DNA from 4 places in the Streptomyces sp. NPDC093111 genome. Region 3 is predicted to be linked to each of the others. Evidence: riboswitches for the same ligand, from Rfam matches in the RefSeq annotation. Region 3 holds a riboswitch; each other region holds the start of a gene.
The links. Region 3 has a riboswitch for cobalamin ahead of metE (5-methyltetrahydropteroyltriglutamate--homocysteine S-methyltransferase). Riboswitches for the same ligand answer to the same signal wherever they lie in the genome.
Positions count from the first base shown of each region.

Region 1 (4,764 bases), on a different contig from region 3:
ACCTGTCCGGCACCCCGGCGGACGGCGTAGCGGATGGCGGCGTCGACGTCGCGCCACTCGGAGTCGCCCAGGTGGGCGAGGCCGTCGGGGGCGGCGGGGGCGCCCTCGTCGCCGCGGTAGGCGGGGACGAGGACGGGGACCTGCCGGCGGTGGAGGAAGGGGAGCAGGTTGAGGGCGTGCTCGCGGGTGGCGCCGAGGCCGTGCAGGGCGATCACCCAGGTGGAGTGGGCGCCGGGGACGAGCCAGGCGGGGAGGTTGCCGAGTTCGCCGGGGATCTCGACGTCCTCGTGGGGCAGGCCGAGGGCGGTCTCGGGGGTGCCGCAGTGCAGCTGGGGGGTGAAGCGGACGCGGGCGCCGGTGGAGAGGGTGCCGAGTTCGACCCGTTCGAGCCGGCGCACCACGGTGTCGGCGGTGTGCGGGACCCGGTCGAGGACGGGGCCGACGACCGCGTGCAGTCCGGCGGCCTCGATCCCGTAGGTGCCGGGGCGCAGGGAGGCCAGGCTGCGGGTCAGGGTGATCCGGCCGGGTCCGGTGGCGTGCACGGTCAGTTTGGGGTCGCCCGGGAGGGGGCGCCCTGACGGCACCCCCAGGGCGGCGTCGCTGGCGTACCGGCCGGCCGCAACCGCGGCCGCGCCGACACCGATCACTGTGGTGACGGCCGCTGCCGTCGCTGTAGCCGGGCGCACGCTCCCAGTGTCGGCAGAGGGCGGGAAGGCTGCCACCGGCGGGCCCCCTGACGAGTGACATGGGTCTCCCCGGCGGGGTCGTCCGTACGGCTGACGGGGTGCGCGGGCGGGGCGACGACGGGCTCCGGGGGGTCCATGGGACGGAACGGGCGGAGAGGGGCCGAAGGGGTGCGAGTCGCATGCGTCCCGGTACGGCGGGGCTTACCCCGGGTCGCACCCTGACCGCATGGTGGACAGGCGTGCCGTCCGGGAGGGATCCGGGGCGGAACCGGAGGCGGAAACGGAATGCCGGGACCCCGGTTGGGGACACCACACAGCCCGACCCAGTTCATCTTCCGTTCACCCAGGTTGCGTACGTTCGACGAGCCACTGACGTCAAACGATTGCCTGGGTAAATGGAACACATCACGCTGCTGCTCGCGATTGTGGTCGTGACAGCTCTCGTGTTCGATTTCACGAACGGTTTCCACGACACCGCCAACGCGATGGCGACGACCATCTCGACCGGTGCTCTCAAGCCCAAGACGGCGGTGGCCATGTCCGCCGTGCTGAACCTCGTCGGCGCGTTCCTGTCCGTGGAGGTCGCCAAGACGATCTCCGGCGGGATCATCAACGAAGAGGGCATTCGTACAGAAGTGATCTTCGCGGCGCTCGTCGGCGCCATCCTGTGGAACCTGCTGACCTGGCTGCTCGGTCTGCCGTCCAGCTCCTCCCACGCCCTGTTCGGCGGCCTGATCGGCGCCGCCGTGATGTCGGCGGGCTGGGGCGCGGTCAACGGCCCGACCATCGTCACCAAGGTCCTGATCCCCGCCGTCGCCGCGCCGATCGTCGCCGGTCTGGCCGCGATGGTCGCCACCCGCCTGACGTACCGCCTCGGCGCGAAGTCGAACACCGGGACGAAGGCCACCGCCAAGGGCTACCGGGCCGGCCAGATCGCCTCCGCCGGTCTCGTCTCGCTCGCCCACGGCACCAACGACGCCCAGAAGACGATGGGCATCATCACCCTCGCCCTGGTCACCGGCGGCGTCCTCGCCCCCGGCTCCAACCCCCCGATGTGGGTCATCGTCGCCGCGGGCATCGCGATCGCGCTCGGCACCTACCTCGGCGGCTGGCGCATCATCCGCACCATGGGCAAGGGCCTCACCGACCTCCAGCCGCAGCAGGGCTTCGCCGCCCAGACCAGCGCCGCCACGGTCATCCTGGCCTCCTCGCACCTGGGCTTCTCGCTCTCCACCACCCAGTCCTGCTCGGGTGCCGTGATGGGCGCCGGCCTCGGCCGCAAGGGCGGTGTCGTCCGCTGGTCGACCGCCACCCGGATGTTCGTCGCCTGGGGTCTGACCCTGCCCGCCGCGGCCCTGGTCGGCGCCGGCGCCGAGTTCCTCACCAAGCAGGGCCCCTGGGGCATCGGCGCCGTCGCGGTCCTCCTGGTCGCCGGCTCCGGGGTCATCTGGTCGCTCTCCCGCCGCAAGCCGGTCGACCACAACAACGTCACGGCCGACGACCTCGACGCCCCCGCCGAGCCCGCGGGCGTCGTGACCACCGCCATCGCGGCCGTCACCCCGCCGCCGGCGGCCGGCTCCGTCGCCGCCGTCACGGACACGGGCCTGAAGACCACCATCCCCACCCCGGGCCCCACGGACCCGGCCGCTCCCCCGGCCCCCGCCGCCGCGGTCTAAGGAACTGGAACCAAGCATGAAGATCGACTGGGCAGCCCTCGGCTCCGTCTTCGGAGTCAGCCTCGTGGCGACCGTCGCCCTGGTGGGCCTCTTCACCCTCGGTGTCATGGGCCTCTCCAAGCAGGAGGAGGCGGCCGCGAACGGCGGCTCCGCCGGCCTGGCCCGCACGGGCGCCTACGCCTGCTTCGCCCTGTGCGCGGCAGCCGTGGCCTACGGCATCTACCTGATCGTCATCTGACGCGCTCCACCGCGCGTCGTCCGAGGCGACGAGCACGAGGGCCGGGCGGTCCGCACCATCGGGTGCGGGCCGCCCGGCCCTCGTGTCTGTGGCGCTCCGCACAGTGACCCGACGCAGGTCAAGGGTGAGTTGACGGCTGTTCGCGCAGCGTGGTGGACTGCCGGGGCCATTACGGCGGCAGTAGAGGAAGTCCGGTGCGAATCCGGCGCGGTCCCGCCACTGTGACCGGCCCCCCGGGGCCGGGAGTCAGGAACTCTCGCCGCCGGTCACGTCGATCCAGGGCGCGGACCCTGAGTGAGGACAGAGCGCCATGCCCGGCCGCGGCCTCAGCCTTCCCGGTACCACCGGCGCCTCCGGCGTCACCCGTGCCACCACCGTCTTCGCGTACGGAGCGGCCGCCGGCCTCGCCGTCGACCTGCTCGCGGGCGACCCCCGCCGCGGCCATCCCGTCGCCGCCTTCGGCCGGGCCGCCGGCGCCGTCGAGAAGCGCCTGCTGCGCGACCACCGCGGCTGGGGCGCCCTGCACACCGCCGTCTGCGCCGGCTCCACCGTGGCCCTCGGCGCGCTGGCCGCCCGTACGGTACGGGGCAGCCGCACCGCCACCGTCGCCCTGACCGCCGCCTCCGTGTGGGCCGTCGTCGGCGGCACGACCCTGGGCCGCGAGGCCCGTGCGATCGGCGGGGCGCTCGCGGCCGGGGACCTGGAGGTCGCCCGGGAGCGCCTGCCGCACCTGTGCGGACGCGACCCGCACTCCCTGGACGGTCCCGCGATGGCCCGCGCGGTCGTCGAGTCGGTCGCCGAGAACACCTCCGACGCCGTCGTGGGCGCCCTGTTCTGGGGCGCCGTCGCGGGCGTGCCCGGCCTGGTCGGCTTCCGGGCGGTCAACACCCTGGACGCGATGGTCGGCCACAAGTCGCCGACGTACCGGCGCTTCGGCTGGGCCTCGGCCCGGCTCGACGACCTCGCCGGCTGGCCCGGCGCCCGGCTCACCGCCGTCCTCGCCACCGTCGCCGGCGGGAACCCGGGCGGCGCCGCCCGGGCCTGGCGCGCCGACGCGGCCCAGCACCCCAGCCCCAACGCGGGCCCCGTGGAGGCGTCCTTCGCGGGCGCGCTCGGCGTACGGCTCGGCGGGACGCTGGCGTACGGCGGGCGGATCGAGCACCGGCCCGTCCTCAACGGGGCGGGGCGGCCCGTCGAGGTCGCCGACATCGACCGGGCGGTACGCCTGTCCCGCCGGGTCACCGGACTGACCCTGGCCGCCTGCGTCGGCGGCCGGATGATCGCGAGCGCGCTGAAGCGGAGGAACGCATGAGGGGTGGGGGGCTGCTGGTCGCCGGCACCACGTCCGACGCGGGCAAGAGCGTCGTCACGGCCGGCATCTGCCGCTGGCTGGTCCGGCAGGGGATCAAGGTCGCGCCGTTCAAGGGGCAGAACATGTCCCTGAACTCCTTCGTGACCCGGGAGGGCGCCGAGATCGGCCGCGCCCAGGCCATGCAGGCGCAGGCCGCCCGCGTCGAGCCCACCGCGCTGATGAACCCGGTGCTCCTGAAGCCCGGCTCCGACCGCTCCAGCCAGGTCGTCCTCATGGGGAAGCCGGTCGGCGAGATGAGCGCCCGCGGCTACCACGGCGGACGGCAGGCGACGCTCTTCGAGCCCGTGATGGCGTGCCTGGAGGAACTGCGGGGCACGTATGACGCCGTGATCTGCGAGGGGGCGGGCAGCCCGGCCGAGATCAACCTGCGGCGCACGGACATCGTGAACATGGGCATCGCGCGGGCCGCGCGGCTGCCCGTCGTGGTCGTCGGCGACATCGACCGGGGCGGGGTGTTCGCCCAGTTCTTCGGGACGACGGCCCTGCTCGCCCCCGAGGACCAGGCGCTCGTCGCCGGGTACCTGGTGAACAAGTTCCGCGGCGACGTGACGCTCCTGGAGCCCGGCCTCGACATGCTCCACGGCCTCACCGGGCGCCGCACCCTCGGTGTCCTGCCGTACGCGCACGGGCTCGGCATCGACGAGGAGGACGGGCTGCGGGTGTCGCTGCGCGGCACCGTCCGCGAGTCCGTGGTGGCGCCGCCGGTCGGCGCCGACGTGCTGCGGGTCGCCGTCTGCGCCGTCCCCCTGATGTCCAACTTCACCGACGTGGACGCGCTGGCCGCCGAGCCGG
Region 1 covers NZ_JBFBNW010000003.1:56,981-61,744, forward strand. Annotated here, with positions in the region: gene AB0Q96_RS05080 (alpha/beta hydrolase) at 1-686, opposite strand, end outside; gene AB0Q96_RS05085 (inorganic phosphate transporter) at 1,082-2,362, shown strand; gene AB0Q96_RS05090 (hypothetical protein) at 2,379-2,600, shown strand; cobalamin riboswitch at 2,745-2,876, shown strand; gene AB0Q96_RS05095 (cobalamin biosynthesis protein) at 2,911-3,912, shown strand; gene AB0Q96_RS05100 (cobyric acid synthase) at 3,909-4,764, shown strand, end outside.
Region 1: linked by a shared signal. The riboswitch ahead of AB0Q96_RS05095 (cobalamin biosynthesis protein) and the one ahead of metE (5-methyltetrahydropteroyltriglutamate--homocysteine S-methyltransferase) in region 3 are both predicted to bind cobalamin.

Region 2 (4,764 bases), on a different contig from region 3:
CGCCCGGGTCGCCGCCGGAGACGACGGCGACGCGCCGCCCGCGCCGGGCCAGGTCGAGGGCGAACTCGGCCCGCTCCGACTCGACCTTGTTGTCCGAGCCGTGCCGGATCTGCCCGGCGCGCAGGACGGGGACGCGGTCGAGGTAGGTGGTGTAGCCGACGAGGACGTCGGCGTTGACGAGCGCGCCCCGCGACTCGGGCGTCAGCCAGGGCGCCCCGGCCGGGCCGGTGCCGACGACGACGACCTCGCCCTTCTCCCGTACCGGCGGCTCCGCGTCGATACGGGAGGGCAGCACGGCCACCGAGAAGTAAGGGACCGAGTCCGGGTCCACCGCGTCGAGGCGTCCGGTGCGCTCGCCCGCCATGAACGCGCGCTCCACGTACCGGGCGTCCTCCAGGCGCCCGGCCCGCTCCAGGGCCCGCCTGACGGTGGGGAAGGTGCGGCCCAGCTTCATCACGACCGCCGAGTCCGTGCCCGCGAGGCGGGCCGTCAGCTCGTCCTCCGGCAGCGTGCCGGGGACGATCGTCAGCACCTCCTCCGCCTCGCACAGCGGCTCCCCGAGGCGGGCCGCGGCGGCGCTGACGGAGGTGACGCCGGGGATGACGGTCGTGTCGTAGCGGTGCGCCAGCCGCTTGTGCATGTGCTGGTACGAGCCGTAGAACAGCGGGTCGCCCTCGGCGAGGACGGCGACCGTGCGGCCCGCGTCGAGGTGGGCGGCGAGCCGGGCCGCGGCCTCCTCGTAGAAGTCGTCGAGCGCGCCCCGGTAGCCGCCCGGGTGGTCGGTGGTCTCGACCGTGAGCGGGTACATCAGCCGCTCCTCGATCTGGTCCTCGCGGAGGTGCTCGGCCGCGATGGAGCGGGCGATGGACCGCCCGTGCCGGGCCGAGTGGTACGCGACGACGTCGGCCCCGGCGATGGCCTTCACCGCGGCCACCGTCATCAGGTCCGGGTCCCCGGGGCCGAGCCCGACCCCGTACAGCTTTCCGGTCACTGCTGGATCTCCGCTTCGTGCGCGAGGGCGTTGAGCGCCGCCGCGGTCATGGCGCTGCCGCCCCGCCTGCCCCGTACGACCAGGTACTCCAGGCCGAGTTCGTTGGCGGCCAGCGCGTCCTTGGACTCGGCGGCGCCGATGAAGCCGACCGGGATGCCGAGCACGGCGGCGGGCCGGCCCGCGCCCTTCGCGATCATCTCCAGGAGGTGGAAGAGAGCGGTCGGCGCGTTGCCGATCGCGACGACCGAGCCCTCCAGGCGGTCCCGCCACAGCTCCATCGCGGCGGCCGACCTGGTGGTGCCCAGCTCGGCGGCGAGCGCGGGCACCGACGGGTCGGACAGGGTGCAGACCACGTCGTTGCCGGCCGGCAGCCGCTTGCGGGTGACGCCGCTGGCGACCATCTGGGCGTCGCACAGGATCGGGGCGCCCGCGCGCAGGGCGGCGCGTGCCGAGGCCACGACGCCGGGGGAGTGGGCGATGTCCCGCACGAGGTCGGTCATGCCGCACGCGTGGATCATGCGTACGGCGACCGTGGCGACGTCGGCGGGCAGGCCCGCGAGGTCCGCCTCGGTGCGGATCGTGGCAAAGGAGCGGCGGTAGATCTCCGCGCCGTCCTTCTCGTACTCGAACATCCTGTTGCTCTCGCTCATCTCGTGGGGGTCGCCGGGCCGCGGGCCGCCGCGACCGCTTCGGACAGGGAGGTACGGGGGGTGGGGACGCCGTCGACCAGATAGCCGCCGTCCTCGGTGGCGAGGACGTCGACCCAGGCGCCGTGCGGGTGCCCGCAGCGGCGGGCGCACCCCGAGAGGTGGACGGGCAGCCGTCCGTGCGGGGCGAGGGCCGCGTCCCGCCGCACGTCGGCGAGGGACTTGGCGCAGCCGGGCCGCCCGGTGCAGGCGCTCACGCCGGTGCCGGGGGCGTCGGGCCGGGTGATCAGGCCGTACGCGGCCGGCTCGGCGAGCCCGCCGGGCGGCCCGACGACCACCGCGCCGCGCCAGGGCGTGAACCGCACCTCGCGGGCCGGCAGCAGCGCCCGCAACTGCGCGGCGGTCAGCCGGCCCAGCGGCGCGAGCACGTACCGGGCGTCGTCGCCCAGCGGCCCCGGGGCGGGCGGGTCCCCTTGGGGCAGCGGCGGTACGGGATGGGGGACGGGCTCCGCGGCGAGCCCGGCGCGCGCCAGGGCCGCCGCCAGGTCCGGCGCGCACCCCTCGGGCAGCTCCCGCACCCGCCAGGCGCCGGTCCCGGCGGCCTCGGCGGCCCGCAGGAACGCGTCGGCGGCGGCGAGCGCGGCGCGCGGGGCGTCGGCCGCGGCGACCCGGACGGCCTGCGGGCCGAGGCGCACCTGGGCGCGGACCTCCCCGCCGCCGGGGGGCCCTTCTGCGAGCAAGGTCACATCGCCGCCGAGCCCCGCGACGTCGCCCCGCCCGTCGTCCAGGACGAACAGGAACCGTCCCGAGAGCGCCGCCGTCCACGCCTCCGCGCACAGCAGCGCGTCCAGCTCACGCGCCCACAACTGCGGCTCGGCGCCGCCGAGTCCGTCCAGGCCGGCGGCCGGCGAGACGACGATGTTGCGGATCCGTTCGTGGCGCGGCGAGGGCAGCAGCCCGGCCCGGTCGAGCAGCGCGGCCAGCTCGGCGCCGCAGCCCTCGCCGAGCCCGCGCAGCTCCGCGTTGCCGCGCGAGGTGATGCTGACGCCACCGTCCCCGAGGGACTCGGCCGCCTCGGCCAACGCGAGGACCTGAGACTCCGTCAAACGCCCGCCGGGCAGCCGGAGTCGGGCGAGCCGCCCGTCGTCCGCCGCGTGCAGTCGCAGCGCACCCGGACAGGCGTCGCCGCGGTCCCGTATGAGAGGTTCGCCCGGTTCGGGCGAGGTACGTGGGGTGGCCGACATGGCGGCGAGCATACCCACGGCACGATCCCCTCCCACCTGCCGCGAACCGGCCACGGGAGGGGCCGGGGGCCGCCTCGGGCGGGGCCTGGGCGGGCAACGGGCGGGGCCTGGGCGGCCACGGGCGGGGCCTGGTCCGGCCACGACTCGGGCCCGAACCCGCCACGACCCGGCCCCGAACCCGCCACGACTCGGGCCCGAACCCGCCACGACCCGGCCCCGAACCCGCCATGACCCGGGCCACGACCCGCTCCTGACCGCCGCCCCCGCCGCCCCCCGCCCCAGGTGTGATCCGCCCGACCCCCCGGCTCTCCCCCGCCGCGCCCGCTCACGATCTAGGATGCAAGCGGCATGGGGTCCCAGGACCCCGGGGAGGAAGCCCGGTGAGAATCCGGCGCGGTCCCGCCACTGTGAGCCGGTCCGGAGGTTTCGGGGCGGTGAGTCAGGAACTCCCGCCGTCCATACGACCACCCGGGGCGCGGACAACCCCGAGGAAGGGCCTGAGCTCGCCATGCTCCTGCTGCTGTCGCACTCCGACACCGACCTGCTCAGTGCCCGAGCGGCGAACGCCGCCGCCGGGGAAGGCCCGGTGGAGTACCGGTACGCCAACCCGGCCCGGCTGCCGCTGGCCGACCTCCCCGCGCTCCTCGACGGCGTCGAGCTCGTCGTCGTCCGTCTCCTCGGCGGTCTGCGGTCCTGGGACGAGGGCCTGGACACGGTCCTGGCCGCCGGGAAGCCCGTGGTGGTGCTGAGCGGCGAACAGGCCCCCGACGCGCAGCTGATGGAGACCTCGACCGTCCCGGTCGGCGTGGCCACCGAGGCGCACGCGTACCTGGCGCACGGCGGCCCGGGCAACCTCGGGCAGCTGGCCCGCTTCCTCTCCGACACGGTGCTGCTGACAGGCCACGGCTTCGAGCCGCCGGCCCCCGCGCCGACCTGGGGCCCCCTGGAGCGGATCCCGGGCGCCACGCCCGAGGGCGCCCTCACGGTCGCCGTGCTCTACTACCGCGCCCACCACATGAGCGGCAACACCGCCTTCGTGGGCACCCTCTGCGACGCGATCGAGCAGAAGGGCGCCCGGGCGAAGGCCCTGTACGTGGCCTCCCTGCGGGCCCCGGAGCCGGAGCTCCTCGACGAGCTGCGCGGCGCCGACGCGATCGTCACGACGGTCCTCGCGGCGGGCGGCACCAAGCCGGCCGAGGCGCAGGCCGGCGGCGACGAGGAGGCCTGGGACGCGGGCGCGCTCGCCGCCCTGGACGTGCCGATCCTCCAGGCGCTGTGCCTGACGGGCTCGCGCGCCGCGTGGGAGGAGAACGACGAGGGCCTGTCGCCGCTGGACGCGGCCAGCCAGGTCGCCGTCCCGGAGTTCGACGGCCGGCTCATCACCGTCCCGTTCTCCTTCAAGGAGATCGACGAGGACGGGCTGCCCGCGTACGTGGCGGACGCCGAGCGCTCCGCCCGCGTCGCCGGCATCGCCGTCCGGCACGCCCGCCTGCGGCACATCGCGAACGGCGAGAAGAGGCTGGCGCTCGTCCTCTCCGCGTACCCGACGAAGCACTCCCGCATCGGCAACGCGGTCGGCCTGGACACCCCGGCCTCCGCCGTGGCGCTGCTGCGCCGGCTGATCGCCGAGGGCTACGACTTCGGCCCGGTCGAGGACATCCCCGGTCTGGTCTCCGGCGACGGCGACGAGCTGATCTACGCCCTGATCGAGGCCGGCGGCCACGACCAGGACTGGCTCACCGAGGAGCAGCTGGCCCGCAACCCGGTCCGCATCCCGGCCGCCGACTACCGGCGCTGGTACGCCGAGCTCCCGGCGGAGCTGCGCGAGCGGGTCGAGGAGCACTGGGGTCCGGCGCCGGGCGAGATGTTCCTGGACCGCTCC
Region 2 covers NZ_JBFBNW010000004.1:334,907-339,670, reverse strand. Annotated here, with positions in the region: gene AB0Q96_RS08620 (precorrin-2 C(20)-methyltransferase) at 1-991, opposite strand, end outside; gene AB0Q96_RS08615 (precorrin-8X methylmutase) at 988-1,641, opposite strand; gene AB0Q96_RS08610 (cobalamin biosynthesis protein CobG) at 1,638-2,882, opposite strand; cobalamin riboswitch at 3,216-3,350, shown strand; gene cobN (cobaltochelatase subunit CobN) at 3,391-4,764, shown strand, end outside.
Region 2: linked by a shared signal. The riboswitch ahead of cobN (cobaltochelatase subunit CobN) and the one ahead of metE (5-methyltetrahydropteroyltriglutamate--homocysteine S-methyltransferase) in region 3 are both predicted to bind cobalamin.

Region 3 (4,764 bases):
CACCTCGTCGCGCAGCGCGAGGGCCACCTGCCGGGCGGTGTCGGCGAGCGGCTGGTCGTCGCGGACGAAGGACCAGGCCAGCATGGTGACCGGGCCGGTGAGCATGCCCTTGACCGGCTTGTCGGTGAGCGACTGCGCGTACGCGGTCCAGCGCACGGTCATCGGCGCGGGGCGGGAGATGTCGCCGGCGAGGATCGGCGGACGGACGTAGCGGGTGCCGTACGACTGCACCCAGCCGTGCTGGGTGGCCAGGTAGCCGGCGAGCTGCTCGGCGAAGTACTGGACCATGTCGTTGCGTTCGGGCTCGCCGTGCACCAGGACGTCGAGTCCGGTCTTCTCCTGGAAGGAGACGACCTCCTGGATCTCCGTCTTGATGCGCTCCTCGTAGGCGACGGTGTCGATCCGCCGGGCGCGCAGGTCCGCGCGGGCGGCGCGCAGTTCGGCGGTCTGCGGGAAGGACCCGATGGTGGTCGTCGGCAGCAGCGGCAGGCCGAGGTGGGCCCGCTGGGCGGCGGCCCGCTCGGGGTAGGGCCGGGAGCGGCGGCCGTCCGCGTCGGTGACGGCCCGGACCCGGGCGCGTACGGCGGGATCGCGGGTGAGGGGAGAGGCGGCGCGGGCGGAGCGCGCGCTCCGGTTGGCGGCCAGTTCGTCGCCGATGGCGTCGGTGCCCAGGGAGAGGCCCTTGGCCAGGGCGACGACCTCGTCCGTCTTCTGCCGGGCGAAGGCGAGCCAGCTCAGGACCCGCGGGTCGACGTCCCGCTCGGCCGCGGCGTCGAGCGGCACATGGAGCAGCGAGCAGGAGGCGGACACGTCCACGTGGCCGGCGAGCCCGAGGAGGGTGCCGAGGGTGGTGAGGGAGCCCTTCAGGTCGTTGACCCAGACGTTGCGGCCGTCGACCACGCCGGCGACGAGCCGCTTGCCGGGCAGTCCGCCGACGGCCGCGAGTCCTTCGAGGTTCGCGGCGGCCGGCCCGGTGAAGTCGAGCGCGAGTCCTTCGACCGGCGCCTTGGCCAGCACCGGGAGGGCGTCGCCCAGCCGGTCGAAGTAGGAGGCGACGAGCAGCTTCGGCCGGTCCCCGGCGGCGCCGAGCTCACGGTAGGCCCGGGCGGCGGCGCCGAGTTCGGCGGGCGCGCGGTCCTGCGCCAGCGCCGGTTCGTCGATCTGCACCCACTCCGCGCCCGCGGCCCGGAGGTCGGCGAGGACCTCGGCGTAGACGGGCAGCAGGCGGTCCAGCAGTGTCAGCGGCCGGAAGTCCGCCGGCACGCCGGGGGCGGGCTTGGCCAGCAGGAGGTACGTGACCGGCCCGACCAGCACGGGGCGCGCGGTCAGCCCCAGCGCGAGGGCCTCGCGGAGCTCGGCGACCTGCTTGGCGGAGTTCGCCGAGAAGACCGTGTCAGGACCCAGTTCGGGGACGAGGTAGTGGTAGTTGGTGTCGAACCACTTGGTCATCTCCAGCGGGGCCACGTCCTGGGTGCCGCGGGCCATGGCGAAGTAGCCGTCCGTCGCGTCGGCCGCCACGGCCTCCTGGTGACGGCCCGGGATCGCGCCCACCATCACCGTGGTGTCGAGGACGTGGTCGTAGTACGAGAAGTCACCGGTCGGCACTTCGGCGACGCCGGCGTCGGCGAGTTGCAGCCAGTTGGTCCGGCGCAGTCCGGCGGCGGTGTCCCGGAGGGCGTCGGCGGTGACGCGGCCCTTCCAGTACCCCTCGATCGCCTTCTTGAGTTCGCGGTTCCGCCCCTGACGGGGGTAGCCGTACACGGTGGCCCGTGCTGCCGCGGCTGTGGACTTCGTGGTCACGGAGATCTCCTTCGCGAGATGGATCCCTGAGGTCCGGAGACCGGACGAGGGGCGAAGAGAGACCGGGGACAGGCGGATCCGGCCGCGCGCGGCACAGCGCGCTCGTCCGCCTGTATGGTCGCCGACCCGCCCTCGAGGTCACCGGATGGCCGCGCGCGGAATCGTCCGCGTGCGGGCAACGGGCAGGTCTTCGGACTCGCGGGCACGTCCCGTCGAAACGAGACACCTACTGGCCGTCGCTTCCCAGGTCCGGTACGTCGGACCCAGTGCTGTGTGACGGCGGTCGTTCCCACTCACCGCTGCGGGGCAGTCCCGGATTCCCACCGGGTTCCCTCTTACGACGCATCCCGCCTGGCGGACGGGGCGAACCAGCTGCGTGCTCACTGTAGACCACGGACCCGCGCGTCGGGGTCGGATCCTCCTCTGGGGGGACCCGAAGCCGTACTTCGGGGGGATTCGGGCAAGTCGCCTATGAGCAAGGGTTCTTGGGACCGAACACCCACCTCCCGCGAGGATCCCCATCATCGTGCGAAGCACCCGAACGACGTCCGTCGTGGCCCTCGGCGCCATCGCGACGCTCCTCCCCGTCCTCACTCCCGCGGTGGCCTCGGCGGCCGGACCGGCCTCCCGGACCGCCGCCACCACGCCCGCCGCCTCCCCCTTATCCGACCCGCTCGCGCGCTACGGACACCAGAAGCCGCGCTGGAGCCGCTGTGACGCCGAAGGACCGGCGGAGTACCAGTGCGCGACGATCAAGGTGCCGCTGGACTACGCCCGTCCGAACGGGCGCACGCTCGACCTGGCGATCTCCCGGACGAAGGCCACGAGCGCGCGCGACCGGCGCGGGGTGCTGCTGCTGAATCCCGGCGGGCCCGGCGGATCGGGCCTCGACATGCCGGTCTGGATGGCATCGATGCTGTCGGACGACGTGAAGAAGCGGTACGACCTGATCGGCTTCGATCCCCGGGGCGTCGGCCGGAGCAGCCCGGTGAGCTGTGGCCTGAACGACGCCGAGGCGGCCTGGCAACGCCCGTACAAGGCTGCGACGTTCACGAAGGACGTCCAGTGGGCGCGGACCGTCGCGGAGAAGTGCCGGGCGCGGAACGGCGCCGCCCTCGCGCACCTCACCACCCGCGACACGGCCCGGGACATGGACGTCATCCGCGCCGTGCTCGGCGAGAGGAAGATCTCGTACCTCGGCTACTCCTACGGCACCTATCTGGGCGCCGTCTACACGCAGTTGTTCCCGAAGCGCGCCGACCGGTTCGTCCTCGACAGCGCGGTCGACCCGCAGCGGATCTGGCGCGGCATGATCCAGATATGGGCCGAGGGCGCGGAACCGGCGTTCACCCGCTGGACCGGCTGGGCCGCCGAGCGGAACGCGACGTACGGGCTCGGCGCCACCCCGGCCGAGGTCGGCGCGACCTTCTGGGCGCTGGTCGCCCGGGCGGACCGTGAGCCGATCGTGCTCGACGGCGTCAGCCTGACGGGCGACGACATCCGGCTCGGGGCGCGGGCCGTCTTCTTCGACGTGGCCTATGCCGCCGAGGCGGTCGTACGGCTCAAGGACGCCGCCGAGGGCCGGACTCCGGCACCGGCGAGGTACGGCACGCCGTTCGCCCCCGCGCCCTCGGCCGGCGCCCGCCCCGCCGGCGCTCCGGCCGGTGCCCCCGCCGTCCCGGCGGACAACATGGACGCGGCCTTCTGGTCCGTGGTGTGCGCCGACACCCGTGCCTGGCCGCGCGACCCGGAGCAGTACCGGCGCGACGCGATCCGCGACAAGCGCAGGTACCCGCTGTACGGGGACTTCGCGTCGAACATCAAGCCGTGCGCGTTCTGGCGGGGCGGGGCCGAGCCCGCCACCGAGGTGAACAACGCCGTCGGCGCCCTCGTCCTGCAGAACGAGTGGGACTCGCAGACGCCCCTGGCCAGTGGGCAGGGGCTGCGCCGGGCGATGAAGGGGGCCCGGATGGTCACCGTCCTCGGCGGCCAGGGCCACGGCGTCTACGGGCTGGGATCCTGCGCCGACGCGACCGCCACGGCCTACCTGGTGACGGGCCGTCTGCCCGCCGCCGACCTCAGCTGCCGGACCCCGGCCGGCCAGGCCCACCGCTCCACCGGGCTCCCGCTGCCGACCCTCCCGCAGCGCCTCCCGATCGGGCAGAGCCGCTTCTGACCCCGCTCCGCACGGCTGTGCGGGTGGGGCCCCGCGCGGTGGGGCCCCACCCTCACCGGCACGTCAGGACGAGGACGTCACGATCCGCCGGCCGGGCTCAGGCCGCGGGGGCCCTGAAGTGGCAGTTCGTGGAGATGGGCGAGGTGGTCGTGCCGTCGGTGGTGCGGACGCGCCAGCCGTACGTGTGACCCGGGAGCAGCCGGGGGACCGGGACGGAGACGGTGCCCTGGCCGCGGACCTTGGTGCTCGCCGAGCCGGCCGCGCCCATGGTGATCGGCTGCGGCTGCGTCGGGTCGGTGTTGTCCCAGATCGAGAACTCGGCCCACACCTCCTTCGACGGGTCGGGGTGGGTGACCGTCGCCGTCAGCGTCGGCGTGAGGGTGCTCGACGTGCCGTAGTCGGCGCCGAAGGGGTCGACGTTCTGGTGGCAGCCCTGGGACAGCGGCTCGCCCGGGACCTCGCGCAGCTGCGTGCTCCGGCCGGTCGGCGCCGTCAGCCGGCCGGCGTACGAGGCGATCTGGTCGTCGCGCAGCGGGTAGCCGAAGGCCGCCACGCGCTGCACGGAGCCGTTGAACCAGGCGTTGTGGGCGCCCTTCACCTTGTCGCGGCCGACGACGAACGGGCCCGTGGCTGCCCACCGGTCGGCGTCGGCGTGGACGGCCGTGGCCTTCTTCACGCCGTCGACGTAGAGCGAGACCGCGCCGCTGGTGGCGTCGTACACGCCCGTGAGATGGGTCCACCTGCCGGCCGTGGCACCGGGGGCGATGGCCTGGTCGACGTTCCAGGTG
Region 3 covers NZ_JBFBNW010000011.1:131,157-135,920, reverse strand. Annotated here, with positions in the region: gene metE (5-methyltetrahydropteroyltriglutamate--homocysteine S-methyltransferase) at 1-1,800, opposite strand, end outside; cobalamin riboswitch at 1,964-2,188, opposite strand; gene AB0Q96_RS20695 (alpha/beta hydrolase) at 2,327-3,976, shown strand; gene AB0Q96_RS20690 (LamG-like jellyroll fold domain-containing protein) at 4,074-4,764, opposite strand, start outside.

Region 4 (4,764 bases), on a different contig from region 3:
TACCCGCACTCGATCACCGCGACGCTCTCCTCCAGGAGCCGCGAGGTGATCCGCCGCAACACCACGATCCTGCCGCTGTACTCGCTGATGCTGGGCCTGCTCGCGCTGCTCGGCTTCATGGCGATCGCCGCCGGCGTGAAGGTCACCAACGGGCAGCTCGCCATCCCGCAGCTCTTCGAGGACATGTTCCCCGCCTGGTTCGCGGGCGTGGCCTTCGCCGCCATCGGCATCGGCGCCCTGGTCCCGGCCGCGATCATGTCGATCGCCGCGGCCAACCTGTTCACCAGGAACATCTACAAGGACTTCCTCAAGCCGAACGCGACGCCCGAGCAGGAGACCAAGGTCTCCAAGCTGGTCTCGCTGCTGGTGAAGGTCGGCGCGCTGGTCTTCGTCCTCACCATGGACAAGACCGTCGCCATCAACTTCCAGCTGCTCGGCGGCATCTGGATCCTCCAGACCTTCCCCGCCCTCGTCGGCGGCCTGTTCACCCGCTGGTTCCACCGCTGGGCGCTGCTCGCCGGCTGGGCCGTCGGCATGGTCTACGGCACCGCCGCCGCGTACGGCGTGGCCAGCCCCACCCAGAAGCACTTCGGCGGCTCCTCGGCCGAGATCCCCGGCATCGGCGAGATCGGCTACATCGGCCTCACCGCCTTCGTGCTCAACCTGGTCGTCACCGTGGTCCTCACCGTCGTCCTGAAGGCGCTCAAGGCGCCCGACGGCGTCGACGAGACCTCGCCCGGGGACTACACGGCGGACGCCGGTGACGCGGGTGTCGCCACCGAGCTGCCGAAGGTCGGCACCGCCGGGCACTGAGCCCCGCGGCCGTCCGCTCCACCGCCTCCCGCCCGCCTCCGGATATCCGGGGGCGGGCGGAGCCGTGCCGGGGGCAGACTGCCGGGCATGGACTTCACGATCAGGGCGGTACGGCCCGAGGAGTACGCGGCCCTCGGCGAGATCACCGCGCGGGCCTATCTCGACGACGGGTTCCTCACCTTCGGCGAGGACGACGCGTATCTGGGGCTGCTGCGGGACGTGGCCCGGCGGGACGCCGAGGCCGAGGTGCTCGTGGCGGTCGACACCACGGACGCGACCGGCGCGGTCCTCGGCGGGGTGACCTTCACCGCCGGCGGCCGGGAGTGGGCCGACATCGCCCGGGAGGGCGAGGCCGAGTTCCGCATGCTGGCGGTCGCACACGCGGCGCGCGGCCGGGGCGTCGGGGAGGCCCTCGTGCGGGCCTGCGTGGACCGGGCGCGGGCCGTCGAGGGGTGCGCGCGGATCGTGCTGTCCACCCAGCGGACGATGGCCACCGCCCACCGCATCTATGAGCGACTGGGCTTCGTCCGCTCCCCCGAACGGGACTGGAAGCCCGTCCCGGGGCTGGACTTCACGCTCTTCACCTACGTTCTGGAGCTCTGAGCCCGGCTCCGGCCGACACAACATGTGGGGGGTGCCGTGAGCGGCGCCCCCCACATGTATGCTCGTCCTCGCTGTCGCCGCAGGGGAATCCGGTGGAAATCCGGAACTGTCCCGCAACGGTGTGTTTTGCGCGCTTTCGCGCCCAGGGTGAGTCCGAAGACCTGCCGACAGCGTGCCCGGTCCGTCCGTTCCGGGTGCCACAGACGTCCGGGCCTCGCGGAGTGGGCCGGTGGACGCGGCGCCGCCGTGCGTACGGCCGCCCGTTCCCGCCTCCCGTCCTGGCTCCGCGCCGAGCGAGGGAGAGCCCCCACGTGACCATCGCGCCCGCCGATCCGGCCGCAGCGATCGAGACCGACGGCCCCGGCACCGTGCTGCTGCGGGTCCTGACCGATCTCACCGCCGACCTCCCGGACACCGACCCCGGCAAGGTCGCCGCCGCCGCCCTGCGCGGCCGCAGCGCCGGCGCGGACGAGGCGGAGCTGCGCGAGCTGGCCACCGAGGCCGCCGCCGGACTCATCGCCGAGGACCCGGCGTACTCCCGGCTCGCCGCCCGGCTGCTCACCCTCACCATCGCCGACGAGGCGGCCGGCCAGGGCGCCGTCTCCTTCTCGGCCTCCGTCGCCGTCGGCCACCGCGAGGGCCTGATCGCCGACCGCACGGCCGCGTTCGTCGCCGCGCACACCGCGCGCCTCGACGCGCTGATCGACCCGGCCGGCGACGACCGCTTCGGCTACTTCGGCCTGCGCACCCTGTACTCCCGCTACCTGCTGCGGCACCCGATCACCCGCAAGGTCGTCGAGACCCCGCAGCACTTCATGCTGCGGGTGGCGTCCGGTCTGGCCGAGGACGAGTCGGCGCGCGCCGTCGACGAGGTGGCCGCGCTGTACGGGCTGATGAGCCGGCTCGACTACCTGCCCTCCTCCCCCACCCTGTTCAACTCCGGCACCCGCCACCCGCAGATGTCCTCCTGCTACCTGCTGGACTCCCCGCAGGACGAGCTGGACTCCATCTACGACCGCTACCACCAGGTCGCGCGCCTGTCGAAGCACGCGGGCGGCATCGGCCTGTCGTACTCCCGCATCCGCGCCCGCGGTTCGCTGATCCGCGGCACCAACGGGCACTCCAACGGCATCGTGCCGTTCCTGAAGACGCTGGACGCCTCCGTCGCCGCGGTGAACCAGGGCGGCCGCCGCAAGGGCGCCGCCGCGGTCTACCTGGAGACCTGGCACGCGGACATCGAGGAGTTCCTGGAGCTCCGCGACAACACCGGCGAGGACGCCCGCCGCACGCACAACCTGAACCTCGCGCACTGGATCCCGGACGAGTTCATGCGCCGGGTCAACGCGGACGCCGACTGGTCGCTGTTCTCGCCCTCCGACGTGCCCGAGCTGGTCGACCTGTACGGCGACGCGTTCGACGCCGCGTACCGGGCGGCGGAGGCCGCGGGCCTGGCCAAGAAGTCCATGCCGGCCCGTGACCTGTACGGCCGGATGATGCGCACCCTCGCGCAGACCGGCAACGGCTGGATGACCTTCAAGGACGCGTCCAACCGGACCGCCAACCAGACCGCCGAGCCCGGCTCCGTCGTCCACTCCTCGAACCTCTGCACCGAGATCATCGAGGTCACCGACGACGGCGAGACGGCCGTCTGCAACCTCGGTTCGGTCAACCTCGGCGCCTTCGTGCGGAACGGGGAGATCGACTGGGCGCGGCTCGACGAGACCGTGCGCACCGCCGTCACCTTCCTCGACCGGGTCGTCGACATCAACTTCTACCCGACCGAGCAGGCCGGGCGCTCCAACGCCCGCTGGCGTCCGGTGGGCCTGGGCGCGATGGGCCTCCAGGACGTCTTCTTCCAGCTGAAGCTGCCCTTCGACTCGGCCGAGGCCCGCGCGCTGTCCACCCGGATCGCCGAGCGGATCATGCTGGCCGCGTACGAGGCGTCCGCCGACCTCGCCGAGCGCAACGGCCCGCTGCCCGCCTGGGACAAGACCCGCACCGCCCGCGGCGTCCTGCACCCGGACCACTACGACGTGGAGCTGAACTGGCCGGAGCGCTGGGCCGCGCTGCGCGAGCGGATCGCCGCCGTCGGCATGCGCAACAGCCTCCTGCTCGCCATCGCGCCGACCGCGACGATCGCCTCGATCGCCGGCGTCTACGAGTGCATCGAGCCGCAGGTCTCCAACCTCTTCAAGCGCGAGACGCTGTCCGGCGAGTTCCTCCAGGTCAACTCGTACCTCGTGGACGAGCTGAAGCGGCTCGGCGTGTGGGACGCGCAGACCCGCGAGGCGCTGCGCGAGGCCAACGGCTCGATCGCCGGCTTCAACTGGGTGCCGGCCGAGGTGCGCGAGCTGTACCGGACGGCGTGGGAGATCCCGCAGCGCGGCCTGATCGACATGGCCGCCGCCCGTACCCCGTTCCTGGACCAGGCCCAGTCGCTGAACCTGTTCCTGGAGACGCCGACCATCGGCAAGCTGTCGTCGATGTACGCGTACGCCTGGAAGCAGGGCCTGAAGACCACGTACTACCTGCGCTCGCGCCCGGCGACCCGGATCGCCCGCGCCGCGCAGGCCGCCACCATCCCCGTCCAGCAGGTCGCCGACCCCGACGCCGTCGCCTGCTCCCTTGAGAACCCCGAGTCCTGCGAGGCCTGCCAGTGATGAGCTCCAACGAACAGAAGAACCTGCTGGACCCGGGCTTCGAACTGACCCTCCGTCCCATGCGCTACCCGGACTTCTACGAGCGCTACCGGGACGCGATCAAGAACACCTGGACCGTGGAGGAGGTCGACCTCCACTCGGACGTCGCCGACCTCGCCAAGCTCACCCCCGGTGAGCAGCACATGATCGGCCGCCTGGTCGCCTTCTTCGCGACCGGCGACTCGATCGTGGCCAACAACCTGGTCCTGACGCTCTACAAGCACATCAACTCCCCCGAGGCGCGGCTCTACCTCTCGCGCCAGCTCTTCGAGGAGGCCGTGCACGTCCAGTTCTATCTGACGCTGCTCGACACCTACCTCCCCGACCCGGAGGACCGGGCGGCGGCCTTCGCGGCCGTCGAGAACATCCCGTCGATCCGCGAGAAGGCGCAGTTCTGCTTCCGGTGGATGGACTCGGTCGAGAAGATCGACCGCCTGGAGACGCAGGCCGACCGACGGCGCTTCCTGCTCAACCTGATCTGCTTCGCCGCCTGCATCGAGGGCCTGTTCTTCTACGGCGCCTTCGCGTACGTGTACTGGTTCCGGTCCCGTGGTCTGCTGCACGGCCTGGCGACCGGCACCAACTGGGTGTTCCGCGACGAGACGATGCACATGGACTTCGCCTTCGAGGTCGTGGACACCGTCCGCAA
Region 4 covers NZ_JBFBNW010000016.1:183,840-188,603, reverse strand. Annotated here, with positions in the region: gene mctP (monocarboxylate uptake permease MctP) at 1-813, shown strand, start outside; gene AB0Q96_RS27875 (GNAT family N-acetyltransferase) at 901-1,416, shown strand; cobalamin riboswitch at 1,438-1,600, shown strand; gene AB0Q96_RS27870 (ribonucleoside-diphosphate reductase subunit alpha) at 1,728-4,076, shown strand; gene AB0Q96_RS27865 (ribonucleotide-diphosphate reductase subunit beta) at 4,076-4,764, shown strand, end outside.
Region 4: linked by a shared signal. The riboswitch ahead of AB0Q96_RS27870 (ribonucleoside-diphosphate reductase subunit alpha) and the one ahead of metE (5-methyltetrahydropteroyltriglutamate--homocysteine S-methyltransferase) in region 3 are both predicted to bind cobalamin.